Regions from separate parts of the Saccharopolyspora sp. NPDC045839 genome, predicted to be linked through region 2. Evidence: riboswitches for the same ligand, from Rfam matches in the RefSeq annotation. Region 2 holds a riboswitch; each other region holds the start of a gene.
The links. Region 2 has a riboswitch for thiamine pyrophosphate ahead of AC07EQ_RS01845 (purine-cytosine permease family protein). Riboswitches for the same ligand answer to the same signal wherever they lie in the genome.

Region 1 (6,001 bases), on a different contig from region 2:
GCGGTAGTGCTCGCCCAGCGCGGGCAGCATGCCGGCGCCGAAGACCACCACCGCCACCGCGAGCCCGGCGAGCACCGGGATGCTGCTCAGCAGCGGGCCGACGGTCATCACGAGCACCAGCGCCGGGGTGAACCAGACGAACCGCTGCAGGTCCGAGCGCAGCGACTGGCCGCCGGTGGCGATCAGCGCGAGCACCGCGGTCAGGCCGGCGATCAGCGCCGGGGTCTGCAGGCCGAAGATCCAGCCGATGGCGGTGCCGGCCACCACGGCGACGAGCACCAGCACCGCGTACTGGCGCTGCCGGGGATCCGGCGCCCCGGCCTCGGTGGCCAGCAGTCCCCGCACTCGCGTCCACACCGATTTAGCCACGCTGTTGCAAACCCCTGTCATCGTCATGCGCGCAGCGCGCAACAGACCGCGGGCCGCCGCTGGCCCACGATCTCGGGAAATACGCGCTTCTCAACCCCTGTGTCGATCGGGCACGCCATTCGGGTTACAGATCCGGGACGAAAATCACTCTATTAGGGGCCTGATTGGGGGGTTCAGATGGACCGGGGGCTGATGCGCCAGAACGTCGACACCGGCCCGACCCCGGCGCCGAGCGGGTAGGCGTCAGAGACGCTGCGCGTGACGAACCGCTTGCCGCTGCGCACCGCGTCCGGCATCGAAGCGCCCTTCGCCAGGGCGGCCGTGATCGCCGACGCGAACACGTCGCCGGCGCCGTGGGTGTGCACCGTCGCGTAGCGGGGGCCGGGCAGCGGGATCGCCTCGTTGCCGTCGAAGAGCAGGTCGATGCACTCCGGGTCGTCGGCCAGGTGGCCGCTCTTGATCAGCACCCACTGCGGGCCGAAGTCGAAGACGGCCTTCGCGGCGTCCAGCAGGTCCGCGCGGGTGCGCGCGTCGATGCCGGTCAGCAGCCGCACCTCGTCGAGGTTCGGCGTGACCAGCGTCGCGCGCGGGAAGGCCTCGTGGCGCAGGGCGTCCAACGCGTCCGGGCGCAGCAGCGGCTCGCCGCTGCGGGAAGCGGCGACCGGGTCCACGACGAACGGCGTGCGACCGCCGCGGCCGATGCCGTGCTCGTCGCAGACGTCCAGCACGGCCTCGATGGTGGCGGCCGAGGCGAGCACCCCGGTCTTGGCCGCATCCACGCCGATGTCCGAGGCGACCGCGTCGACCTGCGCGGCGACGGTCTCCGGCGGGATCTCGACCAGCCCGGTGACGCCGACGGTGTTCTGCACCGTCACGGCGGTGACCGCGGTCATGCCGTGCACGCCGCAGGCGAAGAAGGTGCGCAGGTCCGCGTGCATCCCGGCGCTGCCGCCGGAGTCCGACCCGGCGATGGTCAGCGCGGTCGGGGGAGCGGTGTTGTTCGCGGGCCGGCGTTCGTGCCCGGCCGAGATCTCGTGCATCCACTTCATGTTACGGCCCCGCTCCTACCGGTCTTCCAAGGCGCGGACCGGCCGGGAACGCGATTTCAATGGAAATTGGACCTTCGATTTCAATGGAAATTGCGGTCCTCCGGCGTGTCGGGCCACGACACGCCGGAGGATGTTGACGACCTGCCCGGGGTCAGTCGGCCAGCGGGAGGTAGACCTTGCCGCCGGCCCCGGCGAACTCGTCCGACTTCTCCTGCATCCCGGCCTCGATCGCCTCGACGCTGGTCAGGCCGCGTTCCGCGGCGAACTTCCGGACGTCCTGGGTGATCTTCATCGAGCAGAACTTCGGCCCGCACATGGAGCAGAAGTGCGCCGTCTTGGCCGGTTCGGCGGGCAGCGTCTCGTCGTGGAAGGCCCGCGCGGTGTCCGGGTCCAGCGAGAGGTTGAACTGGTCGGTCCAGCGGAACTCGAACCGCGCCTTGGACAGCGCGTCGTCCCGCTCCTGCGCCCGCGGGTGCCCCTTGGCCAGGTCGGCGGCGTGCGCGGCGATCTTGTAGGTGATCACGCCGGTCTTGACGTCGTCCCGGTTCGGCAGCCCCAGGTGCTCCTTGGGCGTGACGTAGCAGAGCATCGCGGTGCCTGCCTGGGCGATCATCGCCGCGCCGATCCCGGACGTGATGTGGTCGTAGGCGGGGGCGATGTCGGTGGTCAGCGGCCCGAGCGTGTAGAACGGCGCCTCGCCGCAGAGCTCTTCCTCCAGGCGCACGTTCTCGACGATCTTGTGCATCGGGACGTGGCCGGGGCCCTCGATCATCACCTGCACGTCGTGCTCGCGGGCGATGTGCGTGAGCTCGCCGAGGGTCTCCAGTTCGGCGAACTGCGCGCGGTCGTTGGCGTCCGCGATGGAGCCCGGCCGCAGGCCGTCGCCGAGGGAGAACGTGACGTCGTAGTCGCGCAGGATCTCGCAGAGCTCGCTGAAGTGCGTGTAGAGGAAGCTCTCGCGGTGGTGCGCCAGGCACCACGCGGCCATGATCGAGCCGCCGCGGGACACGATGCCGGTGACCCGGTTCGCGGTCAGCGGCACGTAGCGCAGCAGCACGCCGGCGTGCACGGTCATGTAGTCCACGCCCTGCTCGCACTGCTCGATGACAGTGTCGCGGTAGATCTCCCAGGTCAGCGCGGCCGGATCGCCGTTGACCTTCTCCAGCGCCTGGTAGATCGGCACGGTGCCGATCGGCACCGGCGAGTTGCGCAGGATCCGCTCGCGGGTCTCGTGGATCCGCTTGCCGGTGGACAGGTCCATGACGGTGTCGCCGCCCCAGCGGGTCGCCCACACCATCTTCTCCACCTCCTCCTCGACCGAGGAGGTCACCGCGGAGTTGCCGATGTTGGCGTTGACCTTCACCAGGAACTTCTTGCCGATGATCATCGGCTCGCTCTCCGGATGGCAGCGGTTGGCCGGGATCACGGCCCGGCCCGCGGCCACCTCGTCGCGGACCAGCTCGGGCGACACGCCCTCGCGGACGGCGATGTACTCCATCTCCCGCGTGATCACGCCGGCCCTGGCCCAGCCGAGCTGGGTCCGGTGCTCCCGCCCGTCGGTCCACCCCGCCCGCATCCGATGAAGTCCACTATGGACGTCGACGATGGCGTTCTCGTCGGTGTACGGCCCGGAGGTGTCGTACACGTCGAGGTGCTCGCCGTTGGTCAACTCGATGCGGCGGAATGGCACTTGCAGGCCGGATTCGGTGTTCCGGAACACCTTTCGCGAGCCGCTGATCGGCCCGGTGGTGATCTGGGTTCCGCTTTCGGACGCGTTCGGACGCACGTCGGCCACTGCCATCCACTCCCTACGCCGGCATTACCCGGTCAGGTTCATGCGGTCGGCGGCCCCGGAGTTCTCCAGCCGCCCTCTCAGCCCGCTCTTGGTGCGAGCTCCCGCGGTGTTGATTTGTCGCTGCCCGAGGCTAGCCGGGAGACCGCGGCCTGCCAACCCCGATTCACCCCGATGACGGCAGGCTGGTTTGCCGTTAGGCTCATGACCAGGGCGATCGCGACGTTGTCAGGGGTGGTGAGTACGGTGCGTGATGACATCGATACAGGAGGTGATCGCGCTTTGACTGCTGCCCCGGCGCTCGAGCCCTCGACGTGGCACGAGCTGGTGGAAGCCTGGCGGAATGTGCAGCTGCCGGGCAAGGGCTGGCGCGCGGAGATCATCGAAGGAGTGATCGTGATGACGCCGCCGCCCGGAAAGCCGCACAACAAGGTCAATTCCCGTGTAATCAAGGCGTTGGCCCGGGTGATCCTGGATGAGTGGGAGTTGGCTACGGCGCTGGGGGTCGTGATCCCGGCAACCGGTGAAACCTACGAACCTGATCTCGCGGTGGTCTCACGTGAAGTGTTGGATGCAGATCCGCCGGGTGATCCTGTTGTAGCGGATCAACTGCTGCTCGCTGTCGAGATCACATCGTGGAGTAATGCCAAGACAGATCGGGAAACGAAGCTCAGGGGGTACGCACTTGGTGGTGTGCCGCTCTATCTCCTGATCGACCGATTCCGGTCTGGTGGGCCATCGGTATTGCTTTACTCCAACCCTGAGTCCGGCAGTTATCGAGAGATGTCCTGCGTGCCTTTCGGTAAACCTGTCGAGTTGCCCGATCCGTTCAACTTGACGCTTGAAACCGGGGATTTCTGAGGTTCAGTCTTCGTCTTCGGCGAAGGGGTCGCCGGATTCCGCCGGGTCCCAGGTCAGGCCCGGGATTCCCCAGCCGTTGCGGCGGACCATCTTCTTCGCCGCCCGCGCGTGGCGGCCCATCAGGCGGTCCAGGTAGAGGTGGCCGTCCAGGTGGTCGGTCTCGTGCTGCAGGCAGCGGGCGAAGAAACCCGTCCCCTCGACCTCGATCGGCTTTCCGTCCACATCGGACCCGGTGACCTTCGCCCGGCTCGCCCGGCCGGTCGGGTAGGACTCGCCGGGCACCGACAGGCAGCCCTCCCAGTCGTCGTCCGGATCCGGCATGGTCTGCGGGATCTCGGACGTGGTCAGCTCAGGGTTGACCACTACGCCGCGGTGCTGGACGCCCTCGTCGTCGGGGCAGTCGTAGACGAACACCCGCAGGTCGACGCCGATCTGGTTGGCCGCGAGCCCGACCCCGTTGGCGGCGGCCATCGTCTCGAACATGTCCTCGACGAGGGTGCGCAGCTCGTCGTCGAAGTGCTCCACCGGGCGGGTGGGGTTGTGCAGCACCGGGTCGCCGACGACGCAGATCGGGTGAACAGCCATGAGCGGGACTTTAGCGGTTTGGGCAGTCGGGGCGTCGGGGTGTTCCGGGCCCGGTACTCGCCGGTGTGATCCGCTCCCGCCGGGATTCCGGGCATGGTGTAATTGAGGAGGAATCACAGCTGTGTGATTCCAGCGAACGCGGGAAGTCCCGAATCGCGAGGCGAGGAGCCAGATGGACGCCGCCCAAATGCTGACCGCGCAGGAGATCGCTCGTCAGTGCGAGCAGCTGGCGCGCCTGCAACAGCGGAAGCCGGAATCCGATCCCGCACCCGGTCGGCGGTTGCGCCTCGCCGAGCCGATCACCCAGCCGATCGAGCGGATCGTCGAGCCGCCGCCGGTGCCGCCCCAGCCCTTACCGCCGGACGGCGAGCTCACCGTCCGGGAGCGGGGCATCCTGGCCTTCGAGTCGCAGTGGTGGAAGCGGGAAGGTGTGAAGAAGGAGCTCGCGGTCCGCGAGCTGTTCGACATGTCGCCCTCGCGGTACTACCAACTGCTGAACGCGTTGCTGGACAGTCCGGTCGCCGAGCGGGCAGACCCTATGCTGATCAAGCGGCTGCGCAAGGCACGGGCGGGACGGCAGCGCGCACGGGCCGCCCAACGACTGGGAATCGAGTTGCACTGATGGCTTCAGGGGAACCCACCGGACCGGCCAAGGCCAAGATCATCGGCTTCGGGCTGATCGGCGTCGGTGCGATCGCGGGCGTCATCGGCATCACCACGCTGGTTTCCGGCGGTAACACGTCGAACACGGCCCGACCGCTGCCCCCGGAACCGGGCAACAACCCGCCGGTCACCTCGCTGGCGCAGAACCCGCCCGCCGATTCCTCCGCGGTGCCGCCCGCCGGCACGACGCCGGTCGCACCGCCGGTCGCGCCGCCACCGGCCACACAGGACACTCCGCCGCCTGTGCCGCCGCAGGGCAACCAGAACCAGGACGTGCCGGTCGGTTCCGGCAACGCGACGGGCAAGATCCTGGTGCGCGTCTACAACAACAGCACGATCGGCGGGCTGGCACACCGCGCCGCGGAGGACTTCCGGGGCACCGGCTACGAGGTTCCGGAGGTCGGCAACTACTCGGCGGGGCGCATCCCCACCACGACGATCTACTTCCGGCCGGGCACGGTCGAGGAGCAGCAGGCGAAGGACATGGCGGCCCACTTCGGGGCGCGCGCCGAGGCCCGCTTCGACGGCATCCAGGACGCCACGCCGGGCCTGATCGCCATCATCACCAACGACTACAAGGGCGCGGTAGCCGCCAAGTGACCCGCCGCGTCACCCGGGACGGCGCGAATCGCGCTGCCCTGGGTGACGCGAAGTCGCGCGGTCAGGAGCGATGGGTGGCGTA
Region 2 (6,001 bases):
GCCCCCGGTGGTGGTGACGATCGGGTCGGACACCCGTTTCTCCTGTTCTTCAGTCAGATTCGGGCGAACGGGGCCCATCCCCCGATGGCGAACCGGTCGCCCTCGCGGACGACCTCGGCGCCGCCGTGACCGCCGAGGTGCGCGGGCAGCACCAGCGCGTTCGCGTCGGCGGCCCAGCCGAGCAGCCGCCGCCGCGTGGCCCTGGCCTGGGCCGGGTCCTCGCAGAAGCAGCTGTTGGTGTCGGGTTCGACGAACTGCAGGGCGGTGTGCAGCAGATCGCCGACGAACAGCGCGCGGTCGCCGCCGGATTCGAGCGTGACCACCGACGATCCAGGGGTGTGCCCGGGCGCGAGGTCCAGCCGCAGGTTCGCGTCGATCCGGTAGCCGTCCTCCCACAGCACCGCGAGCCCTGCCTCGTGCACCGGCGCGACGCTGTCCTCGAAGACGTTCTGGTTGCCGCGGCCCAGGTTCGGCCGGTGGCCGTTCGCCGGGTCCCAGAACTCGAAGTCGGCCCGGGGCATGAGGTAGGTGGCGTTGGGGAACGTCGGCACCCAGCTGCGGCCGTCGAGGTAGGTGTTCCAGCCGACGTGGTCCACGTGCAGGTGCGTGTTGATCACGAGGTCCACGTCCTCGGGCCGCACCCCGGCCCTGGCCAGGTTGCCGAGGAAGTCGGTGTTCAGGTGGCTCCACACCGGCGAGTACGGCCGCTCCTTGTGGTTGCCGACGCCGGTGTCGACCAGGATCGTCCTGCCCTCGCTGCGCAGCAGCCACGTCTGGATGGCCGACACGCAATCGCCGGTGTGCGGGTCGAGGAAGTCCGGGGCGAGCCAGGGAGCGTTCCAGGCTCCCTCGGGACTCTCCGGGAAGAAGGTGTCCGGCGGCATCTCGACCGGACCGAAGTACTCCACGACCCGGGTGATCGTGACGTCGCCCAGCACGATTTCGCGCATGTCCCCTCCGGGGTGTTCGCTGGTGTCCCGGCCAGCGTGCGACCCCGGTGCGCCGACCGGCCAGACCCGCGTTCGCCTACCCCCGGCAGGGGCAGGCTCGCCGGCCGAGCGCGGCGGATACTGCGGGTATGGGTGTTCCTGGCTTGCTGGGCGAGTTCCTCCGGGCACGGCGTGCGCGCCTGCGCCCCGACGACGTCGGCCTGCCCGAGTTCCACGAGCGGCGACGCGTGGCGGGGTTGCGGCGGGAAGAACTGGCGCAGCTGGCCGGGGTGAGCGTGTCCTACTACACGCGCCTGGAGCAGGGCCAGTCGGTCAACGCCTCCGACGCGATCCTGGACGCCCTCGCCGGAGCCCTGCGGCTCGACGAGCACGAGCGCGAACACCTCCACCAGCTCGCCGCGCAACGTCCCCGGCCGCAGCGCCGCCCGCCGCTGGAACGGCTCGACCCTTTGACCCGCGACCTGATGCGGTCGTTCGGGGCCGTGCCCGCGCTGGTCCTCGGCAGGCGGAGCGACGTGCTGGCCTGGAACGCGCTGGGCCACGCGCTGCTGGCCGGGCACCTCGACCGAACCGCTCCGGAACGCCCGGCGGACCGGCCGAACCTGGCCCGGATGCTGTTCCTCGACCCGCACACCCGCGACCTCTACGCGGACTGGCAGCGCAAGGCGCGCGCCGTCGTCGGCAACCTCCGGCAGGTCGCTGGACGGCATCCCGAAGACGCCCTGCTGGCCTCGCTCGTCGGCGAACTGTCCATGAAGAGCCCGGAATTCGCGACGCTGTGGAGCGATCACCGGGTCAAACCCTGCGAAGCGGACGAGTACGAGCTGCGCCACCCGCTGGTGGGCTCGCTCGCGGTCGCGCAGCAGATCCTCGTGCCGGCCCGCTCACCGGAGCAGTCCGTGGTCGTGGTCACGACCGCGGACGGCTCCGGTGCGGAGAACGCGATCAAGCTGCTCGCGATGCGTGCGCGGGACTAGCTCTCCGAGCCGCGGCGGCGGAAGGCGCCGATGATCGCGGCCGCGAGGGCGGCCACGACGAACGACGTGAGCGCGGCGCTCATCCACGCCGGGACGGTGAAGCCGAGCGCCTCCCGCAGACCGGTCCACAGCCGGCTCCACCAGCCGAGTTCGCCCGGGTTGATCAGCTGGAACGCCGCGAAGCCCAGGAACCAGGCCAGCAGCATGCCCCAGCGGGACGGGGCCTGCGCGGACAGGTCGTAGCTGCGGCGGCGGCCGTGCAGGAAGTAGTCCACCGCCAGCACGCCGAACATCGGCACGAACACCGAGCCGATCAGCAGCAGGAAGTTCGAGAACTCGGCGATGTCCAGGGTCAGCGCGAGCAGGGTGATCAACGCCCCGATGATCACGCACAGCACCCGGCGGTCGGCGCTGGGCCGCAGGTTCTGGATGGAGACCGCGGTCGAGTAGGTGTTGGCGAAGGACTGGTCGACCTCGCGCAGCACCAGGATGCCGAAGAAGATCACCCCGAGCGGCACCGCCAGCATCGGGTCGAACACCTTGTCCGCGTCGCCGGCCACCATCGCCAGCCCGATCAGCCCCAGCAGGTAGCAGGCGATCTGGGTGACCGAGTAGCCCACCGTCGCGGCGGTGAACGCGCCGGACACCGACTTCGAGTGCCGCGAGTAGTCCGAGGCGACCGGGATCCAGGAAACCGCGACCGCCAGCGCGGCGTCCGCGCCGGGCCAGAAGCCCTGCCAGGAACCGGTGTTCATCTCCGGCAGCGGCTGCCGCAGCAGCTGGACGAAGAAGTACACCATCGCGATCGCCACCGCGATGCTGACGTAGCGGCGCAGCAGGCGAAGCGCGCCGAGCGGGCGCAGCGTGAGCACGGTGGTCAGCGCACCGGCCACCAGCACGTACAACCAGTGCGGGCCGCCGCCGAACAACGCCTCCGCGCCCTGCGCGATCACCAGGAGTTCGAACGTTCCCCAGCCGATCAGCTGCAGGATGTTCAGCACCGTCGGCAGGTACGACAGCTTGGTGCCGAACAGGCCGCGCAGCAGCATCATCGCCGGGGCGCCGGTGCGCGCTCCCGGAACCGCCGCGAGGCCGACCATGATGCTGCCGATCACGGTGCCCACCACGCACGCGGTGACGGCGGCGGCGAACGACAGCTGCGGCACACCGGCCGGCGCGAGCACGGCCAGGGCACCGCTGAAGCCGAGCAGGCTCACCCCGAGGTTGCCCCAGAACGCGCCCTGGTCGAGCACGCCGAGCGTCTTCGGCGCCGGTTCGTCCAGGGTGTGCGGAACTTCGGCACGATCGACGTCAAGCGCCATCAACAGCTCCCTACGCCGGCATTATCCGGACAGGTTCTGCGGTCGGTGGCGCGGTGGTGCCACCCTCTCAGCCCGGTACGCCCGAGCTCCCGCGTGGATCGAGTCGGCGACACCTTACCCCGATCAGGTGACAGATGCCAGCCGGGTCACCGGCGGCGGTTGCCGAACAGGCCGCGGGTGATCTCCCGCCCCAGGGCGCTCGCCGCCGAGCGGAAGAAGGACCGCACCGCGGGGTTGTCCATCGCCTTCTCCAGGAACCCCGCTGCTTCCGACTTTTCCGGCATTTCAGGCTTTTCCGGCGCGGCGGCGATCTTCCTCGCCAGGAGTTCGTAGGCGGATTCCCGATCGACGGTCTGCTCGTACTTCCCGTGCAAGCCGGACGAAGCGGCGGCGGCTCGCACCGCGTCCTCGCCGATCGTGCCCATCAGCGAGCGGGGCGCGCGGAGCCGGGTCCACGCGACCGGCGTCGGCGCGCCGGTCTCGGAGAGCACCGTCACGATCGCCTCGCCGATGCCCAGCGACGTCAGCGCCTCGTCGAGCTCGTAGTGCTCGGTCGCCGGGTAGGTCTTCACCGTGCGCGCCAGGGCCTTCTGGTCGTCCGGGGTGAAGGCCCGGATGGCGTGCTGGACCCGGGCGCCCAGCTGGGAGAGCACCGCGTTGGGCAGGTCGGTGGGCAGCTGCGTGCAGAAGAACACGCCCACCGCCTTGGACCGGATCAGCTTGACGGTCTGCTCGATGCGCTCCAGGAACGCCTTGGACGCGTCGCTGAACAGCAGGTGCGCCTCGTCGAAGAAGAACACCAGCTTCGGCCGGTCCAGGTCGCCTGCCTCCGGCAGCTCCTCGAACAGCTCGGCCAGCAGCCACATCAGGAACGTCGAGAACAGCACCGGGTCGGCCTGCACGTCGTCGAGCTCCAGCAGGTTCACCACACCCCTGCCGTCGACCTGCCGGAGCAGGTCGGCGACCGCCAGCTCCGGCTCGCCGAAGAACTCGTCCCCGCCCCGGGCCTCCAAATTGGACAGTGCCCGCAGGATCACACCAGCACTGGCGGCCGAGACCCCGCCGATGCCCTTGAGCTCGGCCTTCCCCTCGTCGCTGGTCAGGTACTGGATCACCGAGCGCAGGTCCTTGATGTCCAGCAGCGCCAGCCCGCGCTCGTCGGCCCAGTGGAAGATCAGGCCCAGCGTCGATTCCTGCGTCGCGTTCAGGCCGAGCACCTTCGCCAGCAGCAGCGGCCCGAAGCCGGTCACGGTCGCGCGGATCGGCACGCCCCGGCCGCCGGTGCCCAGCGACAGGAACTGCACGGGGAACGCCGCGGGCCGCCAGTCGTCGCCGACCTCGGCGGCGCGGGCCGCCACCTTGTCCCCGCCCTCCCCGGGAGCGGACAGGCCGGAGAGGTCGCCCTTGACGTCGGCCAGCAGCACCGGCACGCCCGCATCGGACAGCTGTTCGGCCAGCAGCTGCAGCGTCTTCGTCTTGCCCGTGCCGGTCGCGCCCGCCACCAGGCCGTGCCGGTTCATCATCGCCAGCGGGATCCGCACGGCGGCAGCGGCATCGGCCGAGCCGTCGACGACCACCGCGCCGAGCTCGACCGCCGCGCCTTCGGTCGCGTAGCCCGAAGCGATCTCCTCTGCCGCGTTGCCCGCCACCGCGCCCTCCGCTCCTCGCCGGTTCCCGCCCGCTCGACGCTATGCCGCCGGGTACCCGCCCGGGCGACTCGCCACCCGGACGAGCGATGCATCGGCGGGTCCGGTCAGGGCCGGTATTGACCTCGACCTTGGTGCAACTCCTAACCTCGGGAACAGCGGAACACGACGAGGAAAGCGAGAACACCATGCCCGTCCAGCTCAACCACACCATCGTCGCCACGTCCGACAAGGTCGCCCACGCGCGGTTCGTGGCCGACCTGCTCGGCCTCCCGGACCCGGAACCGTTCGGCCCGTTCATGTGCGTCCAGACGAGCAACGACGTCACGCTGGACTACCTGGAGACCGACGAGAAGATCGTCCCGCAGCACTACGCGTTCCTGGTCAGCGACGAGGAGTTCGACGAGATCTTCGGGCGGATCAAGGCGCAGGAGCTGCCGTACTGGGCCGACCCGGCGCACCAGGAGGCGGGCGAGATCAACACCCGGGACGGCGGTCGCGGCGTCTACTTCGACGACCCCGACGGCCACGCCCTGGAGATCCTCACCAAGCCCTACGGCAGCGGCCGATAACCACCCATTTCGCCTGCTCAGGACCCGTGAGTACGTTGAGTCGCCATAGCCATAGCGACCCAAAGTGCTCACGGGCACTGACCTGGCAGAACGTCCGGTGCGCGCTCCAGGGGATGGGATCTTCCGCCCGATCCGGTTAGAGTGTGGTCTGACCACCTGTCCGGACCATGGCGTTCGCGTCGCCGGGCGGTCGAAGGCGGCGGAAAGGAGCCACCGTGAGCGTGCCCGAACTCGATCGTCTCCGGCAACGGATCGGCGCGGAGGAGGCCCTCGTGGTGGCGTTCTCCGGCGGCGTCGACTCGGCGCTGCTGGCGGCCGTGGCACACGAGGTGCTCGGTTCGCGGATGCTCGCGGTCACCGCCGTCTCACCCAGCCTCGCCGCCGACGAACGACGGCAGGCCAAGGAGTTCGCACGCAGCCGCGGTTTCGCGCACATCGAGGTCTGCACCGACGAGGCCGACCGACCCGAGTACGCCGCGAACGACGGAAACCGCTGCTACCACTGCAAGTCCGCGCTGTTCGACGCGCTGGAGC
Region 3 (6,001 bases), on a different contig from region 2:
TACCTGGTGCTGCCCAGCAGCATCCTGCCCGATGTGCGCGGCGCGGTGCGGTCGACGGTGTGGGCGGTGTCCGAGCTGCTGCGCAGCGTGCGGGCGGCCGGGCAGGGCGTCGATCTGCCCGCGGCGTTGCAGGCCGCGAACGTGCTCGCCCTGCGGCGCACCCAGGACCTGCTGGGCATGCCCGCGCTGCTCGACGGCACCGGCGAGGAGACCGACGACGACCGGGCGACGCGCGCGGCGGCGATCGCGCTCGACGCGTTGCGCCAGGATGTCGCGACGCTCGCGTTCCGGCCGGAGTCCGAGCAGGCGATCGCGGTGCCGGCGCTGCGCGCGGTGGACGACCTGCTGGGCGGCAAGCCGACGGCGAAGATCCCGGACGTGCCCGAGAGCAGCGCCCCGGCGACGGAGCTGCTGGCGAGCTCGCTGGTGGAGAACGCCCTGCACGCCCGCCAGGCGATCGACCGGACCTTCGGTTACGACAACCCGTGGAAGAGCTACACGATCAGCTTCGTCCGCACCGAACGCCTCCACATCCGCTGACTCCGGCGAGCACCGAAGCTCGGCAGGCGCACGGTGCGGCGTTTTCGCGCGAAACCGTCACTTGCAGGCGTGGCAAACGCCGTTTTCGCGCGAAAACGGCGCAGGAACAAGTTCCCGAACAGCCCGCAGAAACGTTCCTCAGGGCCGGGCCGGCAGCGTTGCCGGCAGCCCGGCGCGCTGCCGGTGACTCCCTCCTGCGGGGGAGGAATCTCCAGCCGCAGCGGGAGTTCTTCGCAGCGGGACGTGCTTATCGTCGCTCGCATGGTTGATTCTGATGTGCCGCGGCGCTGGCCTGGTTCAGCGGTGGCGGTGCTGCTCTTCGGCTATGCCGCGGGGAAGGCCGTCTTCGCGTCGCAGGGCCGACTCGGATTCCCGGGCGGGCCGACCGTGCCGGAGGCCGTCCGCGAGGGCTACTTCATGGATGCCGCCGGTGCGCAGTGGCTGGCCAGCGCGACCGGGATCGTGGGCGCCTGCGTGGCCCTCGCGACGGTGACACCGCTGGGACGTCGCGTGCCCAGGTCGTTGATGCTGCTGGTGCTGACCGGGATGCTGCTGGCCGTCGGCGCCGGCGCGGCGATCATGATCGTGGACGGCTTCATCGGCATCGGGGTGGGCTGGCAGTGGCACCACGGGGTCCTCGGGATCGTCGTGATCGGGCTGCTCGTGGCGATGATCCGGTCCTACGCGAAGGCGACGCAGCATGTCGTGGGCTGACCGGACGCGGGCCGGCGCGTACGGGGCGGCGGCCTGCGCCGCGGCCTACGGGTCGATGAAGCTCGCGCAGGCGCTGGGGGCCAATGCGCTGGCCGACAAGGACCCGCTGCGGCCGGACCTGCGCGAACGGATGCTCGCCCGCGATCCGCTGTTCGTGGCGAGCCACTGGGTGCTGGCCGCTGCCGCGGTGGTCGGCATCATCGTCGCGCTGGCGACCACCCGGCCCTGGCGCGCACCCCTCCCGCGCCGGCTGTTGCTGACGATCGCCTGGACGCTCGGGATCCTCATGATCGTCCGGTCGATCGGGCCGCTGGGCATCGGCTTCGTCTCGGACACGTTGGTGCTCACCGGGATCGACGTGCCGCCGCCCGAGCACGCCGCTCTGGCCCACGACCTGGCGCTCTGGGACCTGCTGCTGTGGTCGCCGTTCTTCCTGCTCTGGGGCGTGTGCTGGACGTTGGCCGGCTGGCGGCTGGGCAGGGACCGCCCGGCCCCGACGGTCCGCTGAGGACTCGTCGGGGCGGTCGGCTCACTCCAGGGGACGGCCGGGGCTGGATGCCTGCGCCCAGAAGCGCTTGGGGATCCGGCCCGCCAGGGCCGCGAGGCGGCCGCCCTCGACCGCCGCCCGCATCGCGGCCGCCATGCGCTCCGGGTCCTGGGCCCGGGTGACCGCCGTGGCCAGCAGCACCGCCGAGCAGCCGAGCTCCATCGCCAGCGCCGCGTCCGAGGCCGTGCCGATGCCCGCGTCCAGCACGATCGGCACCGACGCGCGGGAGACGATCATCTCGATGTTGTGCGGGTTCCGGATGCCCAGGCCGGTGCCGATCGGCGAGCCGAGCGGCATCACCGCGGCGCAGCCGGTCTCCTCCAGCTTCAGCGCCAGCACCGGGTCGTCGTTGGTGTAGGCCAGCACCACGAAGCCCTGGTCGACCAGTTGTTCCGCGGCGTCGAGCAGCTCCACCGGGTCGGGCAGCAGGGTGTCCTCGTCGGCGACGACCTCCAGCTTGACCCAGTTCGTATCCAGCGCCTCCCGCGCCAGCTGCGCGGTCAGCACGGCCTCCGCCGCGGTCCGGCAGCCCGCCGTGTTCGGCAGCGCTTCGATGCCGAGCTTGCGCAGCAGGTCGAGCACCCCGGTGCCGCCGCCGGCGTCGGCGCGGCGCATCGCCACGGTCGTCAGCTCGGTTCCGGACGCGATCAGCGCGCGCTCCAGGACCGCGAGGTTCGTCGCCCCTCCGGTCCCGGTGATCAGCCGCGAACCGAACTCGCGGCCGGCGATCACCAACGGGTCGTCCATGACTCTCCTAACAACGGGTCCACCGAATCCGGGTAGCACGGGATCCGGTGTGCTTCTGTTGCCCCGCAAGGGGGTTCGGGCCGGAGGGGGCGTCAGCCGCCCTGCACTGCGGTGAGGACCTCGATCGCGGCATCGGGGCGCAGCGCGGTGCCCGGCCACAGGGCGCGCGGCACCACGGCGCCGTCCAGCGCCACGGCCACGCCACGCTCGGGCACCCCGAACTCCCGCAGCACCGCCGCGAGCGTTGCGTCGGCGGCGACCTGCCGGGTCTCCCCGTTGATCACGACGTGCACTGCTGTCCTCCCCATCGGCTCGGATCGGCGGCCTTGATCTCGACGGCGGGCTCCTCGTCGCGCAGCAGCGCGAGCACCGCCTCGACCGTCACCGGGGCGAGCAGGAAGCCGCCGCGGTGGTGCCCGGTGGCCGCCAGGACACCGGGTTCCAGCCAGCCGAGCACCGGCAGGTTGTCGTCGGTGCTCGGGCGCAGCCCGGCCGCGGCCTCGACCAGCCGGTATTCGGCGATGCCCGGCATCAGCCGCTCGGCGTCGGCGATCAGGTCCCGCACCCCGCCCACGGTGACCTCGGTGTCGAACCCCACCTCGTACTGGGTGGCGCCGAGCACCAGGCCGCCGTCGTCGCGCGGCACCAGGTAGGTCTGCCGGCCGCGCACCGGGCCGCGGATCGTGCGGCTCGGCGGCGGCAGCGCCGTGGTTCGCGCGCGCAGGCGGAGGATTTCGCCCTTCACCGGCCGAATCCGGTCCCGCAGCGCGGGATGCAGCGCGCCCGAATGCACGCCCGCCGAGATCACCGCGACATCGCAGTCCACAGTGGAATCTTCGAGCTCCACCGCGCCGGGCCGGACGTTCTTCGCGTTCGCCGCGACGAACTCGACGCCCGCCGCGGTCGCGGCCGCGCGCAACGCGGCCAGCGCGAGGCGGTTGTCGACCGCTAGATCGCCCGGCACTTCGAGCCCGCCGCGCACCGCCGGACCCAGCGACGGTTCGAGCCGCCGCACCTCCCGGCCGGTCAGGCGGGTGACGGCGCGGCCGAGCCGCGCGAGGTAGTCGACCAGGTTGTCGAGCTCCGCGCGGTCCGCGCTGTCGACGCCCACGACCAGGGTTCCCTCGCGGCGCAGCCCCGAAGGCAGGCCCGAGGCCCGGGCGAGTTCGTCGGCGAACTCGGGCCAGAGCCGCAGCGATGCCGCGCCCAGTTCCAGCAGTTCCTCTTCGCCGGGCCACGCCTCGGCGAGTGGCGCCAGCATCCCGCCGGCCACGTTCGACGCCCCGGACGCCGGTTCGGCGTCGACGAGTTGCACGCGATGCCCGGCGGCGGCTGCGCGCCACGCCACGGACATGCCGATCACGCCGCCGCCCACGACGACGACGCGTTTGTTCCGTTCTTCAGACACTCCACGCTCCCTGCGCCGGCATGACCCGGATCAGGTTCGACGGTCGGGGCCAACGCCCCCTCTCAGCCCGGCACCCGGGCTCCCGTGCTCACCAGCAACCACCGTACCCGTCGAGGATCGCCACGTCGTTACCTGTCTTGAACTCACTTTGCGTAGCGGTGCAGGTAGCGGCCCCCCTGCGGGAATTGCTGTCGCCGCCTGGACTGTGGGAGCCCCGACTTGCGTATGACCAATACGCGGCGCTGGGGCTGTCCTCGCCAGACGACGCCTGAGAACCCGCGGCGGTGCGAGTTGCGAGGGTGGGCTAAGCGGCTGGCGCCGCTTCAAAGACAGGCGGTCGAGCAACTTTCACAAATTTCGGGCGCCGAATGGGAACGCGCGCCCGTGCCCGCGTTCACGCGGTCCGGCGGCGGCGTCGCGGGAGGCTACCCTGTGGGGCATGCCTGGATTGGACGGCTTCGGCATCCGCGCTCGCCTCGACGAGGCGCGGCTGTACCTGTGCACCGACGCGCGCGCCGAGCGCGGTGATCTCGCGGAGTTCGCGGACGCCGCCTTGGCCGGCGGCGTCGACATCATCCAGCTGCGGGACAAGAACCCGAACGGCGCCCCGCTGGAGGCCCGCCACGAGCTGGCGGCGCTGGAGGTGCTGGCCGAGGCGTGCCTGCGGCACGGCGCGCTGCTCGCGGTCAACGACCGCGCCGATGTCGCGATGGCCGCCGAGGCCGACATCCTGCACCTCGGGCAGGACGACCTGCCGGTGGAGATCGCCCGGCGCATCGTCGGCGAGCACGTCGCGATCGGCCGGTCGACGCACGACGTGGTGCAGGCGGACGCCGCCGCGATCGAGCCCGGCGTGGACTACTTCTGCACCGGCCCGGTGTGGACGACGCCGACCAAGCCGGGCCGCTCGGCGGCCGGGCTGGAGCTGGTGGAGCACGCCGCGGAGCACCGCGGCCACGGCAGGCCGTGGTTCGCGATCGGCGGCATCGGCCCGGACAACCTGGACCAGGCCCTCAAGGCCGGCGCGGAGCGGGTCGTCGTGGTCCGCGCGATCACGGAGGCCGAGGACCCGCGCGCCGCGGCCCGCGAGCTCCGCGACCGCCTGCCGTAACGCTCGGACGCGACGCAGCCCCCGGCCGGGTGCCGGGGGCCGGTCTGGTGGCGCTTACTGGGTGAGCAGGGTCAAGCCGTAGGCCTGCAGGATCTCGTTCACCGGCTGGAAGTAGGTCGTGCCGCCGGAGCTGCAGTTGCCCGAACCGCCGGAGGTCACGCCCTGGGCCTGGCTACCGGACAGCCAGGAGCCGCCCGAGTCGCCGGGCTCGGCGCAGACGTTGGTGCGGGTCAGGCCGGTCACCGTGCCCTGCGGGTACTGCACGGTCTGGTTCTTGGCCTGCACCGAACCGCAGTGCCAGCCAGTGGTGGAGCCGGAGCGGCAGATGGACGCGCCCACGGCGGACTCGGTGGAGCCCGCGACGCCGACGGTGCTGCCGTCGTACCGGTTCACCAGCGGGCGCGGGGTGTCGGCGGAGCCGACCCGGACCCAGCCGTAGTCGTTGCCCGGGAACTCCGAGCCCTCGAACCGGCCGGTGGGCTGCGAGGTGGAGTCGCCGACGTTGCCGCAGTGCCCGGCGGTCACGAATCCGCCCTGCACCGAGAATCCGACGGAGCAGCGGGAGCCACTGCCGATGTAGTAGGCGTTGCCGCCGATGACATCGGCGTAGGTGCGGGGGTTCTCCAGCGATTCGGTGACGCGCACCGCATCCGTGAGGACTCCGGAGGTGTGCACGAACCGCGCCGCGTCGGGGGCGGTGCCCGGCCTGGTGGTGACGACGACGGAGTTCACCTTGCCGTCGACGTACCAGCCGGAGACGCCCTTCGGGGCGACCGCGCTGCGCAGGTTGAGGCCTTCGACGACCCCGTTGAGCTGCTCGATGCTGTAGATGACGAGCTTCGGCTCGGCGCCGGCCGCGCGCACCTCGTCGAAGCGGGCCTGGTCGGTGACGCCGACGACGAGCTTGCCGAGCGCCGGGTCGAAGTAGGACCCG

Region 1: linked by a shared signal. The riboswitch ahead of thiC (phosphomethylpyrimidine synthase ThiC) and the one ahead of AC07EQ_RS01845 (purine-cytosine permease family protein) in region 2 are both predicted to bind thiamine pyrophosphate.
Region 3: linked by a shared signal. The riboswitch ahead of thiO (glycine oxidase ThiO) and the one ahead of AC07EQ_RS01845 (purine-cytosine permease family protein) in region 2 are both predicted to bind thiamine pyrophosphate.

Annotation. Positions count from the first base shown of each region.
Region 1 is NZ_JBWKKH010000010.1:135,442-141,442, reverse strand. Features, by position in the region: gene AC07EQ_RS16835 (FUSC family protein) at 1-369, opposite strand, end outside; gene thiD (bifunctional hydroxymethylpyrimidine kinase/phosphomethylpyrimidine kinase) at 543-1,409, opposite strand; gene thiC (phosphomethylpyrimidine synthase ThiC) at 1,570-3,219, opposite strand; TPP riboswitch at 3,207-3,328, opposite strand; gene AC07EQ_RS16820 (Uma2 family endonuclease) at 3,415-4,071, shown strand; gene AC07EQ_RS16815 (peptide deformylase) at 4,075-4,656, opposite strand; gene AC07EQ_RS16810 (DUF3263 domain-containing protein) at 4,829-5,278, shown strand; gene AC07EQ_RS16805 (LytR C-terminal domain-containing protein) at 5,278-5,919, shown strand; gene AC07EQ_RS16800 (AAA family ATPase) at 5,981-6,001, opposite strand, start outside.
Region 2 is NZ_JBWKKH010000001.1:441,614-447,614, forward strand. Features, by position in the region: gene AC07EQ_RS01830 (carboxylesterase/lipase family protein) at 1-33, opposite strand, end outside; gene AC07EQ_RS01835 (MBL fold metallo-hydrolase) at 54-950, opposite strand; gene AC07EQ_RS01840 (helix-turn-helix transcriptional regulator) at 1,079-1,927, shown strand; gene AC07EQ_RS01845 (purine-cytosine permease family protein) at 1,924-3,249, opposite strand; TPP riboswitch at 3,240-3,352, opposite strand; gene AC07EQ_RS01850 (helicase HerA-like domain-containing protein) at 3,396-4,898, opposite strand; gene AC07EQ_RS01855 (VOC family protein) at 5,084-5,467, shown strand; gene larE (ATP-dependent sacrificial sulfur transferase LarE) at 5,683-6,001, shown strand, end outside.
Region 3 is NZ_JBWKKH010000010.1:142,520-148,520, forward strand. Features, by position in the region: gene AC07EQ_RS16835 (FUSC family protein) at 1-540, shown strand, start outside; gene AC07EQ_RS16840 (hypothetical protein) at 802-1,254, shown strand; gene AC07EQ_RS16845 (DUF3995 domain-containing protein) at 1,241-1,762, shown strand; gene thiG (thiazole synthase) at 1,784-2,548, opposite strand; gene thiS (sulfur carrier protein ThiS) at 2,641-2,841, opposite strand; partial or broken gene thiO (glycine oxidase ThiO) at 2,829-3,959, opposite strand; TPP riboswitch at 3,947-4,052, opposite strand; gene thiE (thiamine phosphate synthase) at 4,396-5,067, shown strand; gene AC07EQ_RS16870 (S1 family peptidase) at 5,122-6,001, opposite strand, start outside.